Regions from separate parts of the Serratia sp. Nf2 genome, predicted to be linked through region 1. Evidence: predicted binding sites of a transcription regulator. Region 1 holds the regulator's gene; the other holds the start of a gene.
What was found. The regulator Fur, encoded in region 1, represses iron uptake genes when iron is present. The targets are predictions, from matches to a motif close to ATAATAATGAGAACNACTATCAA.

Region 1 (7,466 bases):
ACGGTACCGCAAACTTTCTCGATCAGTTCCGCCGGGAACTGCATCGCCTGCATGATGTGTTCGATCATGCTGCGTTTGCGGCCGGTATTGGTATTGGTGATCACCCAGTAAGGGGTGCCCGGTACATGCTTCGGCTTGGTGTGCGTGCCGTTGGCCAGCAGGGTCTGCTGATCGCCGGCGAAATAGGTGCGGGTACGGCCGGTCAACGCCTCGGTGGCGGCGGCGAAACCGGCGGCATCGAGGGTATACAGCGTGGACAGCACCAGCATGAAACGGTTGACCGCTTTGTTCTGCTCGGCATATTCATCCGACAGCAGCAGCTCACGTACGGCGCGTACGCGATCGCGTGGGCGCTGCGCCGGCGCCGCTTTTTCCAGCTCGACGGACTGCGGTGCACTGGCGGCAGGCAACGCGCGCACCGGCTGCCCGGCGGTGAATTTCAACATGCGGCGTAAAATATCGGACGCGCTTTCACCGATGTGTTGCGTGTGGCTGGCAATATAACGGTAAAGCTCTTCGTCGACTTCAATAGTTTTCATCTTTATCCAATACTGTTTTTTCTACTTAGAACCTGAAGCCAGATCCTGCATTCAAGCCATGGGATTATAAGGTTAAAAGCGCTGGGGCGAACACAACAATGTGCCTCCGGACGGCAAATGCAGACTAATACCTATAGCCGGCACTGCCAAGCCCGCGCCGCGAAAATTCCGCATGATTCATCGTGCGATTCAATCATGATACCCTAATCTGAATCTCTCTCAGTATGAACTTCGCCATGAAATTACATTATCAACTGCTGGCCGCCGAGTCAGACGCGCTGCCGGTGCTGCTGATCCACGGGCTGTTCGGCAATCTGGACAACCTGGGCGTGCTGGCGCGCGATCTGCATAAACAGCACACCGTGATCAAGGTCGATCTGCGCAACCACGGCCTCTCCCCGCGCGCCGACGACATGAACTACCCCGCCATGGCGCAGGATCTGCTGGCGTTGCTCGACGAACTGCAGCTGGAGAAAGCGATCGTCATCGGCCACTCGATGGGCGGCAAAGCGGCGATGGCGCTGACCGCTATCGCGCCCGAGCGCGTCGCCAGGCTGATCGTCATCGACGTCGCGCCGGTGGATTACCAGACCCGCCGCCACGACGAGATTTTCGCCGCGCTGAAGGCCGTCAGCGCCGCCGGCATCACCCAGCGCCAGGCGGCCGCCCAGTTGATGCGCGACTATCTGCAGGAAGAAGGCGTAATCCAGTTCCTGCTTAAGTCCTTCCACAACGGCGAATGGCGCTTCAACCTACCGGTGCTGATCGAACGTTACGAAGACATCACCGGCTGGCAGGATGTGCCGGCCTGGCCGCACCCAACCCTGTTCATTCGCGGCGGCCTGTCGCCGTACGTGCAGGACAGTTACCGTGCAGACATCGCGCGCCAGTTCCCGCAGGCCCGCGCGCACGTCGTCGCCGGCACCGGCCATTGGGTACACGCCGAGAAGCCGGAGGCGGTACTGCGCGCCATCCACCGTTTTCTCGACGAAGCCTGAAAAACCCGCTCATCTGGCGAAAAAACGCGCTAAAGATAACGGCTTAGCGCGTTTAGCCCGCAGTTAGGCATTGTCGCCGCTCCATCTGCTGGGGTAATATGGCGCGCTATAATTTTGCCGCCGCGCCAGCGCGTTCGCGAACGCCGGTTCGGGGGTGAATTTGGGTTAGGGTTTATTGGCCCGAAGTGTGTTAACCGATGCCTCCGGAAGCGTGCGAGCGCTTTTTGATGCAAACTCCCTTGCAGTACCGCTACCTATGGCAAAAGAACAAACGGATCGCACGACGCTGGATCTGTTCGCAGATGAACGCCGTCCGGGGCGCCCGAAAACCAACCCGCTTTCCCGCGATGAACAGCTTAGAATCAATAAGCGCAATCAGTTACGGCGCGATAAAGTGCGTGGATTGCGGCGCGTAGAGCTGAAAATCAACGCGGATGCGGTGGACGCCCTGAACAAACTGGCGGAACAGCGCAACATCAGCCGCAGCGAACTCATCGAGCAGATGCTGTTGGCACAACTGGCGGAAGAACAGCCGGAACATTGATCTCTTCGGCCGCACGCGCGGCGCGGCGTTAAGGACAACGCCGGATCGACCACGCTTTTCTTCATTCTCCGGCATCGCATAAATGCGATAAAACCCCGGCGCCACTTTCTGGCATGATACGCATTTACCGGTAAGAGACTGCGCCTGTCGGCGCCCGCCCCGGAGGCGAAAGGCTCTTGCCATGGCATCATTTTAATCGGCGTCAGCGGCGTCAGTGCCGGCGTCGAGTAATGCAATTACTTGAATTTAAAGGTTATACGCGATATGGCTACTGTAGGCATTTTCTTTGGCAGCGACACTGGCAATACCGAAAACATTGCCAAAATGATCCAGAAAATTCTCCAGAAACAGTTTGGCGACGACGTCTCTGAAGTGCATGACATCGCTAAAAGCAGCAAAGAAGACCTGGAAGGGTTCGATATCCTGCTGCTGGGTATCCCGACCTGGTACTACGGTGAAGCGCAGTGTGACTGGGATGATTTCTTCCCGACGCTGGAAGAAGTCGACTTCAACGGCAAACTGGTGGCGCTGTTCGGCTGCGGCGATCAGGAAGACTACGCGGAATACTTCTGTGACGCGATGGGCACCATCCGCGACATTATCGAACCGCGCGGCGCGGCCATCGTGGGCCACTGGCCGACCAAAGGCTATCACTTCGAGGCCTCCAAGGGCCTGGCGGACGACGACCACTTCATCGGTCTGGCGATCGACGAAGACCGTCAGCCGGAGCTGACCAACGAGCGCGTCGACGCCTGGGTCAAACAGATCGTCGAAGAGCTGAGCCTGGCCGATATCGTCGGCTAAGCCCCGGCACTGGCGAAAGGTTGAACAAAGGCCCTGTAAAGTGCATAGTGTGCCCACAGGGCCGTCATCGGCAGCAGGGATTGCTGCGATAGAAGCTACAGATTTGTAACTTCCCACCCCGTCACGGTAGACTGAGATATCGGTTTATCCCATCCATCAAGGCGTTGCATGCAAAACATGCAATAGTGCAATTATATCTTTGTTAACAACCGGCGGTTTCCATTTAGTACAACCGGTTCTATAATGAGACGCATTAACTCTTTGTGCCGACCGATGCCACAGGCGAGTACGCCTCAACTTGATTAGCATAGTAACAGGACTGAATTCGCATGACCGACAACAACATCGCATTGAAGAAGGCCGGCTTAAAAGTCACGCTTCCGCGACTCAAAATCCTGGAAGTACTGCAAAATCCGGAATGCCATCACGTCAGTGCGGAAGATTTGTACAAAAAACTGATTGATATGGGCGAAGAGATCGGGCTGGCAACGGTTTATCGCGTACTGAACCAGTTTGACGATGCGGGCATTGTGACACGTCACAATTTCGAAGGCGGCAAGTCCGTGTTCGAGCTGACCCAACAACATCACCACGATCACCTGATTTGCCTGGACTGCGGCAAAGTGATCGAATTCAGCGACGAATCCATCGAAGTGCGCCAGCGTGATATCGCCAAGCAGCACGGCATCAAGCTCACTAACCACAGCCTGTACCTGTACGGCCACTGTGAAACCGGTGACTGCCGCGAAGACGAAACGCTGCACGACAAGAAATAAGCCTGACCGGCTATGAAAAACCGCCTCACACCGAGGCGGTTTTTTTATGCCCTCCGTGCAACGGGCAAAAAAATCCCCGGACAAGCCGGGGGAAAATCATGTCATGAAATATCACAATTGCAGCGGCACAGCGACTCCACGTACTCCTCTCACTACAACGTCCGCCCTACGCCGACACGCGCGGGCGAACGCATTCCCCCTTCGTTATACGGCCGCCGCCAGGACAGCAGGCCGTTGCACCGGGCTTAGACCTTTTCGGCGCGGCTGTAGCGTTTGCCGTCCGGGCTGACCGACCGCACCTGAACGTCACCCGAGACCGCCGGCTTGGCCTTGGCGTCATAGCGCTGCCACTGCTTGCCGCCGTCGGTGGAGTACTCGATGCCCAATCCCGGCAGCGCGATATTCGCCTCCAGCTTGCCGCCCGCTACGCGTGCGCCCGGCACCGGCAGACGGTAAGCGACGCCGCCCTTATCCAGCTTGGCCAGTTCACGCTGACCCAGGATATTGGCGAAGCGCAGCCAGTCTTTCTCCAGCATCTTGGTATCGACAAAGTGGGTTTCCCCGCCTTTGTATTCGCGGCCTGCGCGGTAGTCCTGTTCCCAACCGGCGCGGTGCCAGGCGCGTTCTGCCACCGACAGCGCGCGTGGGAAGATCATGTATTCCATCTGCGGATCGGTGCGCTGGGTTTCGCTCCACAGCTGAGCGGACAGCCCGTAGGCGCCCGGCCACGGCTTGTCGCTCTTGGCGCTGAAGTGGTTGCCGTCGCGGTCGACCGAAGTTTCCGCGTTCTGCGGCATGTTGTCCGGCGCGAAGCTGAACACCTTGCGCTCGTCGCTGAAGCGGGTGCCCCAGTAGTAACCGCGCTCGTCCGGGTTCACCTCGTAAGGGAAGTCCATATAGACGTAGTCCGGGTTGGAAACCACCACTTCATACCCTTTGTTGGCCCAGTCGTTGACGCTATCGAAACCGCCCCAGTACAGGGTATCCCAGAAGTTGACGCCCACGCGCGAGGTGGCGAACGCCTTCGCGTTCTCGGCGTCTTTCAGGCCATCCTGCCAGGCCTGCATTCTGTCGATGCCATGCGCCTTCACCAGCTTGCTGACCTCTTGGCCGAAGTAGCTCGGCAGATGCTCCATGTCGGCCACCTTGCCTTCTTTGATCATCGTCTGGCACACCTGCGACTTGGCCCACGGCTTGTCTTCGTTGCTCTGATCGATGATGCCTTTGCCCGGCTCCGGTTTCGCCTTGTCGGTGTAGCCGGCGCCCAGGCGAATGTTTTTCGCTTCGTCGCCGCCGAAGTGCCAGGTCTTGATCGGCTGGCCGGCCTCTTTATGCATCTGGGCGATCTCGCCGATCACCTTGTCGACAAAACGCTGGGAAGAATCCAGGCACGGGTTCAGGTAGCTCTGGCGGTTAAAGAACTGCACGGAGGTGGTGTTGGAGGTATCGGTCGGATCCACCAGGCGGAATTCGTTGGCCTCCTGCTCTTTCCCGGCGGCATGCAGCTTTTTATAGCGCGCTTCCATCGAGACCACCGCGGCGCGGGCGTGTGCCGGCATGTCGATCTCCGGGATCACTTCAATCTGGCGCGCCTGGGCATATCTGATGATGTCGATATAGTCCTGACGGCTGAAGAAGCCGCCGTAGACGTCCGGCCCTTGGCCGTACTGCGGCAGCAGGCAGGTGGTTTCGCTCAGATCGTGGCAGCGCTGGCCACCGACTTCCGTCAGCTCAGGCAAACCGGGGATCTCGATGCGCCAGCCTTCGTCATCGCTCAGGTGGAAGTGGAATTTGTTGAGCTTGTAGGCCGCCATCTGATCCAGCAGGCGCAGCACCGCGTCCTTCTTATGGAAGTTGCGCGCCACGTCGAGGAAAATGCCGCGATACTGGAAGCGCGGCGCATCGCTGGCGTCCAGCGTGGCAATCTTGCCGCTGCCGTCGCTCGGCACTAACGACAGGATCGACTGCAGCCCGTAGAACACCCCGGCCTGATCGAAGCCGATCACCCGCGTCTCTTTCTTGCCGATTTTCAGCTCATAGGCGCCCGGCACCGCCATCGCGCCTTTAAACTTGCCCGGCTGGATGTCGGTCTTGATTGGATAGCCGTTGGCCTGAACCGGCACGCCCAGCAGCGCGAAGCGCTGGTTGACGACGTCCGCCGCCGGCTTGACCAACGTGCTCAGATCCGGCGATACCCCTTTGCGCAAATCGACGTCCTGCGCGTGAACCTTCACCTGCATCGGCGTCGGCACGATCTGGCCGCGAAGCGCGCCGGCAGGCAGCGTCTGCAAGTCGGCATTGCTGACAAAGCGCGAAGCCGGCGTCATCAGAATGTTTTTGTCGTCCTTGGTGCGCTTCCACTGGTCGCCGGTGAACGGCGCCACGAACTGGTCCAGGTTTTCGGTGTCGGTATTCGCCAGCATTTTCGGCTTGGCGTCGCCGGACGTGGCATACCAGCGCGGCAGGAAGTCGTTTCTGAACAGCTGCCAATACTCGGCGACCACCGGGATTTCCACCGCCTTACCGGCCGGGAAGCCGCTGAATTTGGCGGTCGGCTCCAGCTTGTACAGATCGCCGGTGAGGTGAGCAATCTTGAACTGGTCGTTGTCTACCCGCAGGGTCTGGCGCGGGCTGTGGAAATAGATGACCCAGTCTTTGCCGTCGATCGCCTGGCCGTCGTTGCTGAGGGTGAATAACACCCGGTTGCATGAGGCCCAGTCGGCGCCCAGCGCCGCGCAATCCACGCCGTTTTCACCGGCGCGGTTATCCAGCATTTTTACGTTCAGCTTCAGCTGGCTCAGCTGATCCACCCGCTGTTGATCGGCCATGGCGTTTCCCATGCCGCCCAGGAATCCCATCGTTGCCGTCAACGCGGCTAATGCGCTCAGTTTGAATGCGTTCATGTTCTTGTCCTTCTTAATTATTGTTATCGCGAATTTCTTGCCACAGCTTGCCGCACTTGGCGTCGTAAGCCTGACCGTTACCGCTGTGCACCGCCATAATGCAGTTCTGATAATCCATCACCCGCACCGTTTCCTGCGCGGCGAACTGCTGGTGCTGCTTCTCTTGTTTCAACACGTTCAGCACCGCCTTGCAGGGCTGCAGACGCTCCGGCGAACCTTCGGCGGTGTTGATACAGGCGCTATACGCCTGTTTCAATTTGGCGTCTTCCGGCGGCGCGGCGGGTTGCGCGCAGGCGCTCAAGGCCGCGGCGGCCGCCAACATCAGCATGATTTTTTTCATCGTTGAATTCCCTTAACTGCCCCCGGCGGCGAGGCCGGGGAATGCATCAGAAGATGGTGAATGGCGCGATGACCATGAACTTGACGTCTTTCTCGTCCTGGAAGATGTTGCCGTAACCGCCGCCCCAGCTCGGGATGTTGGTGTGGTTGTCATACTGGGTGTAGTGCAGTTTGATCAGGGTGCCCTTGGCGCGCCCTTCCTGGATGGTGTACATCGCGTCCAGGCTCCAGGCGCTCTCTTTCAGGCGCTGGCTCTGATCGTAGATCGGGTTGGTGCTCGGCTTGGCATCCCAGGCGTAAACGTAGGAGCCACCGACCGCCATGCCCGGCAGATTCCAGTTGCTGAGGTCATACATCACGCCGGCGTACACCGCTTTCTCGCCGTTGGCGTTAAAGTCGGAGCGGTTATCCCACCACACGTCCAGACGACCGTTGGACGAGGCGTAGGTCGGGGTCATGCGCTGCAGGAAGAAGCCCTGGTTGCCTTCCGCCTTGACCATGGTGCCTTCCAGACGCCAGTTGAATTGACCGGTGGTGTAACCGAAGGTCAGCGCCTGCAGCCA
Region 2 (7,466 bases), on a different contig from region 1:
TATGAAACCCACTCAAAGCTGTCAACGGCTAAATTGAATTACTGAATCAAGCGTTGAAAAAGCCGCCAAATCAGCATGTTTGGCACCAAAAAATCATCACTTTGCGCAGAGTTCATCCATTTTGCGTGCTACATCTCAAAATGGCAAAAGACCCTGCATATCACGTTGATTTTTAATTAACGGAATGTTAGCGAAATGCGCTTGAGTCGGACTCCCGAGCGGCATAGACTGCCCGCGCCATAAACTTCATTACTATAAACCGAGTCCGTCATGTCTTTGCATTCACCAAAAGAAATCGCCGCCCTCGCCGTTCAGGCCGGGGTAAACAAAAGCCGCGCCCCTCTCGCTAATCTGTTGATTCTGGGCTTTCTCGCCGGCGCCTTTATCGCCACCGGTTTTCTGCTGGATATTCACGTCATCGGCACCCTGCCGGCCGAATGGGGCTCTTTCGGCGCCCTGTTGGGTGCCGCGGTCTTTCCTATCGGTTTGATCCTGACTATTCTGGCCGGCGGCGAACTGCTGACCGGCAACATGATGACCTTGCCGATGGCCTGGTTTGCCCGCGAAATCCCCGCCATCGCCGTGCTGCGCAACTGGTTTTGGGTCACCCTGGCCAACCTGGCCGGCAGCCTGGCCGTCGCCTACTTCTTCGGTCATTTGCTGGGCCTGACCGAAGGCGCGTTCTTGCATAAGACGCTGGCGATCGCGCAGGCCAAAGTGGATGCAGACTTCCTGCACGCCTTCATTTCCGGCGTCGGCTGCAACTGGCTGGTGTGCCTGGCGGTGTGGTTAGCCTTCGCCAGCAAGGATGTGCCGGGCAAAGTGATCGGCATGTGGTTCCCGGTCATGGCTTTTGTCGCCATCGGCTTCCAGCACGTGGTGGCGAATATGTTCATCATCCCGGCGGCCATCTTTGCCGGCGGCATAGGCTGGGAGCAGTATTTGCCCAATTTCGTCGCGGTATTTCTCGGCAACGCGCTGGGCGGCGCCGTTTTTGTCGGGCTGATGTATTTCCTCGCCTACCGCCCGGGTTTGCCGGCCGGCGAGCAAGCCTGACACACCGCCATGGAAAAAGCCCCGGGATCGCTCCACGGGGCTTTTTCATTTATGGCGTCTGGCGTCTCAGCCTAATCAGGCTTGCGCTTCGCGCTCGGCGATGTAAGCCAGCGCCATATCGATACGCTGCAGCGAACGCTTCTGGCCGATCGCATGCACGGTCACGTCCATGCCCGGCGACTGGCCGGCGCCGGTCACCGCGACGCGCAGCGGCATGCCGACTTTACCCATGCCGACGCCCAGCTCATCCGCCGTGCCCTGAATGGCGTCGTGCACATTTTCCGGCGTCCAGACGGTGATGGCGGCCAGCTTGGCGCGCACGGTTTCCAACGGCTGACGCGCCACCGGGCGCAGGTGCTTCTTGGCCGCGTCTGCGTCGAACTCGCTGAAGTCTTCGTAGAAGTAACGGCAGGACTCCGCCATCTCTTTCAGCGTCTTGCAACGCTCGCCCAGCAGCTTGACGAGGTCTTTCAGTTCCGGGCCGTTGCGGGTTTCAAGGCCCAGTTGCTCAACGTGCCATGCCAGATGCACCGCCACTTCTTCCGCCGGCATATGGTTGATGTAGTGGTGGTTCAGCCACTGCAGCTTCTCGGTGTTGAACGCGCTGGCGGATTTGTTGATCGCTTCCAGCGTGAAGAACTCTTTCATCTCATCGATGGAGAAGATCTCCTGATCGCCGTGGGACCAGCCCAGACGCACCAGGTAGTTCAGCAGCGCCTGCGGCAGATAGCCGTCGTCGCGGTACTGCATAACGCCCACCGCGCCGTGACGCTTGGACAGCTTTTTGCCGTCGTCGCCGAGGATCATCGACACGTGCGCGTATTCCGGCACCGGCGCGCCCAGCGCTTTGAGAATGTTGATCTGGCGCGGGGTGTTGTTGATGTGGTCTTCGCCGCGGATCACATGGGTGATTTCCATGTCCCAGTCATCGACGACGACGCAGAAGTTATAGGTTGGCGAACCGTCGGTGCGGCGGATGATCAGATCGTCCAGTTCCTGGTTGCTGAATTCGATCGGGCCGCGAATTTTGTCGTCGAAGATCACCGAGCCTTCCTGCGGGTTGCGGAAGCGCACCACGTGCGGCTCGTCGTCGGTGTGGCTGCACTGACTGTCGCGGCAGTGGCCGTCGTAACGCGGCTTCTCGCCGTTTTCCATCTGCTTCTCGCGCAGCGCTTCCAGACGTTCCTTGGAGCAATAGCATTTATAGGCCGTGCCCTGCTCCAGCATCTCGTCGATGACCGCGTTGTAACGATCGAAACGCTTGGTCTGGAAATACGGGCCTTCATCCCAATCCAGGTTCAACCAGTTCATGCCATCCATAATTGCGTCGATCGCGTCCTGGGTAGAGCGTTCCAAATCGGTATCTTCGATACGCAGAACGAACTCACCGCCCGCATGGCGGCTGAACAACCAAGAGTAAAGTGCGGTACGCGCGCCGCCGACGTGAAGATAGCCGGTCGGGCTCGGTGCAAAACGGGTTTTGATTTTCATTGGGTTCACTGCCTTATTACGCAACGCGTGTCGGCCGTTGCCGACGATTGCTCGGAATTGAAAAAAGAGTGGGCGACATTGTATCACCACGCGCTAATTCCTCAACGCCGACACGATATTGCGCCGGTCTATTTCGCCCGTTTTGCGGCGAGTTTCGCATAGCGTTGCACAAAGAATCGGCGCCGTTGCCGATAATTATCGCGCCCTGCCTAAATTTGCGGCGAACGATTGAAATCATTTTAAAAACCGTTGACTCACTTTGAACTATCCCTATAATGCGACTCCAACAAGACGGGGCGATTAGCTCAGTTGGTAGAGCATCTCCTTTACACGGAGGGGGTCGGCGGTTCGAGCCCGTCATCGCCCACCATCTTGTTGAGAAAAAAATGAGAACGAATGAGGGTGATTAGCTCAGTTGGTAGAGCATCTCCTTTACACGGAGGGGGTCGGCGGTTCGAGCCCGTCATCACCCACCATCATTCTCTCGTTTAGCAGTACCTGGAAGTCCTGAAGTGGGTGATTAGCTCAGTTGGTAGAGCATCTCCTTTACACGGAGGGGGTCAGCGGTTCGAGCCCGTCATCACCCACCACTTCTGCGGGTCGTTAGCTCAGTTGGTAGAGCAGTTGACTTTTAATCAATTGGTCGCAGGTTCGAATCCTGCACGACCCACCAATTCAGAAAAAAGCGCCTTTTGGCGCTTTTTTCGTTTCTGCGCCATCCGACTCTGACTTCATCTCTCGCCGGCATAGTTTACCGAGTCGAGCAGGATGAAGAACCGGAGAGGTTCGAGCATCGCGCAGCGATACGACAACGCGCAGCGTTGCCCGCAGGGTGAGGCCACTGGCCGAATCAATCCTGCACGACCCACCCATTCAGAAAAAAGCGCCTTTGGGCGCTTTTTTCGTTTCTGCCGCACTCACTTTCCCTTTAGCCTTATTCTCACTTTATTCGCCACGCGCTGAGATACGAATGGTTATCATTTTGGCGGCTTGAATGGTAAATTAGCGGGCATCCACCACGCAGCCAATCCGCCGCCGGATTGATACGCCTTAGTTCAAGGAAAGAAAGAGCCCGCTCATGACCCTATCCTTACGCCAGCTGTTCATTGCATTTATCGCCACTTCAAGCCTGCTGCTCAGCGGCTGCGGCCCGGACGACAAGAACGACGGGCAGAAACCGTCCCCCCCCGCTGCCGACAGCAGTTGGCCGCGCACCATCGACAGCGCCAAAGGGAAGTTCACGCTGGAAAAACCGCCGCAGCGCATCGTGTCCACCAGCGTCACCATCACCGGCACGCTGCTGGCGATCGACGCCCCGGTGGTCGCCAGCGCCGCTACCAGCCCAAATCCCCTGGTGGCCGATAAACAAGGCTTCTTTACCCAGTGGAGCGAGGTGGCCAAACAGCGCCACGTCGAACGGCTGTACCAGGTGGAGCCCAATGCCGAAGCCGTCGCCGCCGCCGCGCCCGACTTGATCGTCGTCGCCGCCACCGGCGGGGATTCGGCGCTGAAACTGTATGACCAGCTGTCCGCCATTGCGCCGACGCTGGTGCTCGATTATGGCGACAAGAGCTGGCAGCAGCTGGCCAGCGAGCTCGGCGAGATCACCGGTCACGAAGCCGGCGCCAAACAGGCGGAAGATCGTTTCGAACAGCGCGTGGAGCAAGTGAAGCAGGCGATCACGTTGCCGCCGCAGCCGACCACCCCGCTGGTGTATGCCGACAACGGCCGCGAGGCCATGCTGTGGACACCGGGTTCCGCCCAGGGCAAGCTGCTGACCCAGCTCGGCTTCCAACTGGCTACCCCGCCGGAAAGCGCCAAAGGCAACGCCAGCATGGGTAAACGCCATGACATCATCCAGATCTCCGGCGAAAAAATGGCCGAAGGCCTGAACGGCAAAACGCTGATCCTGTTCGCCACCAATGAGCGCAAAGTGCAAGAGGTGCTGGCCAACCCGTTCCTCAAACATCTGGAACCGGTGGAACAGCGGCACGTCTACGCCGTCGGCAACGACACCTTCCGTCTCGATTACTACAGCGCCACCAACATGCTGAACCAAATCGAACGGCTGTTCAAAAAGCCCTGAACCACGCCGTCGGCAGGTCAGCCTCCTGCCGACGTTTGCCATAAACAGGGCAATCGTTCACATTCAATCAATTGAAATATCAATAGTTATTAACATCGTCAACGCACCTGCGCCACCAACCGGCGGGTGCATGCGGGCGTAAACTCGTGCTACTATTAGCGCCCGCATGAACGCAAATAACAATGAGAATAAAAATCATACAGGAGTTACCGGTGTGAACGTACCCACTCCGACTGAGCGGACGCTTTCGTCCGCACCGCACGCAGCTTACGCCAGTGGCTTCAAACGCATCGCCGGGTTCGGTATCGGCTTGGCGCTGTTGCTGCTGTGCATCATTGCCAGCCTGATGCTGGGTTCCAAAGCCATCCCCTTCCATACCGTCTGGCTCAGCCTGCAGGGCGCCGCGAGCGGTTCCGACAGCACCATCATTCTCAACGCCCGGGTGCCCCGTACGCTGGCAGGCATTTTGGCCGGCATGGCGCTCGGCGCCGCCGGCGCGCTGATTCAGGCGTTGACGCGTAATCCGCTGGCCGATCCCGGCGTGCTCGGCATCAACGCCGGCGCCAGCTTCGCCGTGGTCATCGGCATCATGTTTTTCGGCGCGGCCACCACTGAAAGCTATATGGCCTATGCCTTCGTCGGCGCTGCCCTCACCACCCTGCTGGTCTACCTGATCGGCACGCTGGCGGGCGGGCGCATCAACCCGGTGCGGCTGACGCTGGCCGGCGTGGCGATCGGCGCGGTGCTGATCGGCATCACCACCGGGCTGTCGCTGATCGATCCGCAAACCTTCGACCAACTGCGCTTCTGGCAGGCCGGCACGCTGGATATCCGCACGCTGTCCACGCTGCCGGTTACCGCCCCCGCCATTTTGCTCGGCTGCCTGCTGACGCTGCTCATCGCCCGGCCGCTGAATACCATCGGTATGGGAGAAGATCTGGCTATCGCGCTCGGCGCGCGCGTGGTGCTGACTCAGGTCGTCGCGGTGATCGCCATCACGCTGCTGTGCGGCGCGGCAACCGCCACCGTCGGTCCAATCAGTTTCATCGGCCTGATGGTGCCGCATATCGCCCGCTGGTGGGTCGGCCCCGATCAGCGCTGGATCCTGCCCTACTCCATGCTGCTGGCGCCGATTTTACTGCTGTGCGCCGACGTGGTCGGCCGCCTGCTGGCGGCCGGTGAACTGCGGGTTTCTATCGTGGCGGCCTTCATCGGCGCGCCGGTGCTGATCTGGCTGGTGCGCCGCAAGAAAACGCTGGGGGGTCTGTGATGAGTCTGCCGCACACGCTGCATATCGGCCGCCCGGACGGCGTCATCAACTGGCGCGTGCCGCTGCGCCTGCTGTTGGTCAATCTTTCGTTGCTGGCGTTGTGCCTGGCGATGGCCGTTGCCGCGCTGTGCTACGGCACGCTGCAGCTTTCGCTGGAACAGGTCTTTGCCGCGCTTAGCGGCGAGGCGCCGAAAAACCTGGTCACCGTGGTCACCCAATGGCGCATGCCGCGTATCGCCATGGCGCTGTTGTTAGGTGCCGCGCTCGGCATGAGCGGCGCCATCTTCCAGTCGATTATCCGCAACCCGCTCGGCAGCCCAGACGTGATTGGCTTTAACATGGGGGCTTATACCGGCGCGCTGATCGCCATCACCCTGTTCAACGGCGGCTATTACTACATCGCCGGCGGTGCGCTGGCCGGCGGCATTCTCGCCGCGCTGGCCATCTATCTGCTGGCCTGGCGGCAAGGCATCGCCGGCTTCCGGCTGATCATCGTCGGCATCGCCATCAGCGCGGTGCTGGTCTCCACCAATACCTGGCTGATCATCACCGCCTCGCTCGAGCGCGCCATGGACGCCGCCATGTGGCAGGCCGGTTCGCTCAACGGCATGACCTGGCAGAAAGCCCAGCCCGCCACGGCGTTCATCGTGCTGGCGGCCGCGGCCGCGCTGCTGATGGGCAAACGGCTGCAGCTGTTGGAAATGGGCGATGATACGGCGCGCGCACTGGGCGTGAACGCCGAAGGCAGCCGGCTGTGGCTGATGCTGTTCGGCGTCACCCTCACCGCCGCCGTCACCGCCACCGCCGGGCCGATTTCCTTTATCGCGCTGGCGGCGCCGCAGATCGCCCGCCGCCTGGCCGGACAATCCTCGGTCACCCTGACGTCCTCGGCGCTGATGGGCGCGACGCTGCTGCTCGGCGCCGACGTGGTGTCCCAACATCTTTTTGCGCCGATCCAACTGCCGGTCGGAGTCGTGACCGTCTGCATCGGCGGCCTGTACCTGATTTGGCTGCTCATCCGTGAGGCCCGCAGATAATGAAAAGTGATAACGCCATGAGCCACCGCCTGCACGCCTCGCACCTGAAGCTGGGCTACGACAATAAAATCATCGCTGACGATCTGAGCGTGGCGATCCCCGACGGCGCCTTCACGGTGATCGTCGGGCCGAACGCCTGCGGCAAATCGACGCTGCTGCGCGCCCTGTGCCGCCTGCTGAAGCCCAGCGCCGGCGAGGTGATGCTGGACGGCAAGAATATCAGCAACTTCGCCACCAAGGCGCTGGCGCGCGAGCTTGGCCTGCTGCCGCAAACCTCGATCGCACCGGACAGCATTACCGTGGCAGACCTGGTGTCGCGCGGCCGCTATCCGCACCAAAGCCTGCTGAAACAGTGGACGCAGGCCGACAAACAGGCGGTGGAAGCCGCCATGGCGGCCACCAACGTCAGCCAGTTGGCGGATCGCAGCGTCGACGAGCTGTCCGGCGGGCAGCGCCAGCGCGTCTGGGTGGCGATGGCGTTGGCGCAGCAAACGCCGCTGCTGCTGCTGGATGAACCGACCACCTA

Region 2: fepD (Fe(3+)-siderophore ABC transporter permease) is a predicted target of Fur. The motif match lies at 4,810-4,832, and genes of this name have one in related genera.

The regions. Positions count from the first base shown of each region.
Region 1 covers NZ_PYTW01000005.1:317,306-324,771, reverse strand. Annotated here, with positions in the region: gene seqA (replication initiation negative regulator SeqA) at 1-539, opposite strand, end outside; gene ybfF (esterase) at 764-1,537, shown strand; gene ybfE (LexA regulated protein) at 1,794-2,081, shown strand; gene fldA (flavodoxin FldA) at 2,346-2,885, shown strand; gene fur (ferric iron uptake transcriptional regulator) at 3,215-3,661, shown strand; gene C9411_RS13890 (beta-N-acetylhexosaminidase) at 3,907-6,564, opposite strand; gene chiQ (ChiQ/YbfN family lipoprotein) at 6,578-6,904, opposite strand; gene C9411_RS13880 (OprD family outer membrane porin) at 6,951-7,466, opposite strand, start outside.
Region 2 covers NZ_PYTW01000008.1:50,993-58,458, reverse strand. Annotated here, with positions in the region: gene C9411_RS17610 (formate/nitrite transporter family protein) at 271-1,056, shown strand; gene gltX (glutamate--tRNA ligase) at 1,132-2,547, opposite strand; tRNA gene C9411_RS17600 (tRNA-Val) at 2,842-2,917, shown strand; tRNA gene C9411_RS17595 (tRNA-Val) at 2,948-3,023, shown strand; tRNA gene C9411_RS17590 (tRNA-Val) at 3,062-3,137, shown strand; tRNA gene C9411_RS17585 (tRNA-Lys) at 3,145-3,220, shown strand; RNA gene C9411_RS17580 (RtT sRNA) at 3,295-3,418, shown strand; gene fepB (Fe2+-enterobactin ABC transporter substrate-binding protein) at 3,626-4,633, shown strand; gene fepD (Fe(3+)-siderophore ABC transporter permease) at 4,848-5,903, shown strand; gene fepG (iron-enterobactin ABC transporter permease) at 5,903-6,940, shown strand; gene C9411_RS17560 (ABC transporter ATP-binding protein) at 6,958-7,466, shown strand, end outside.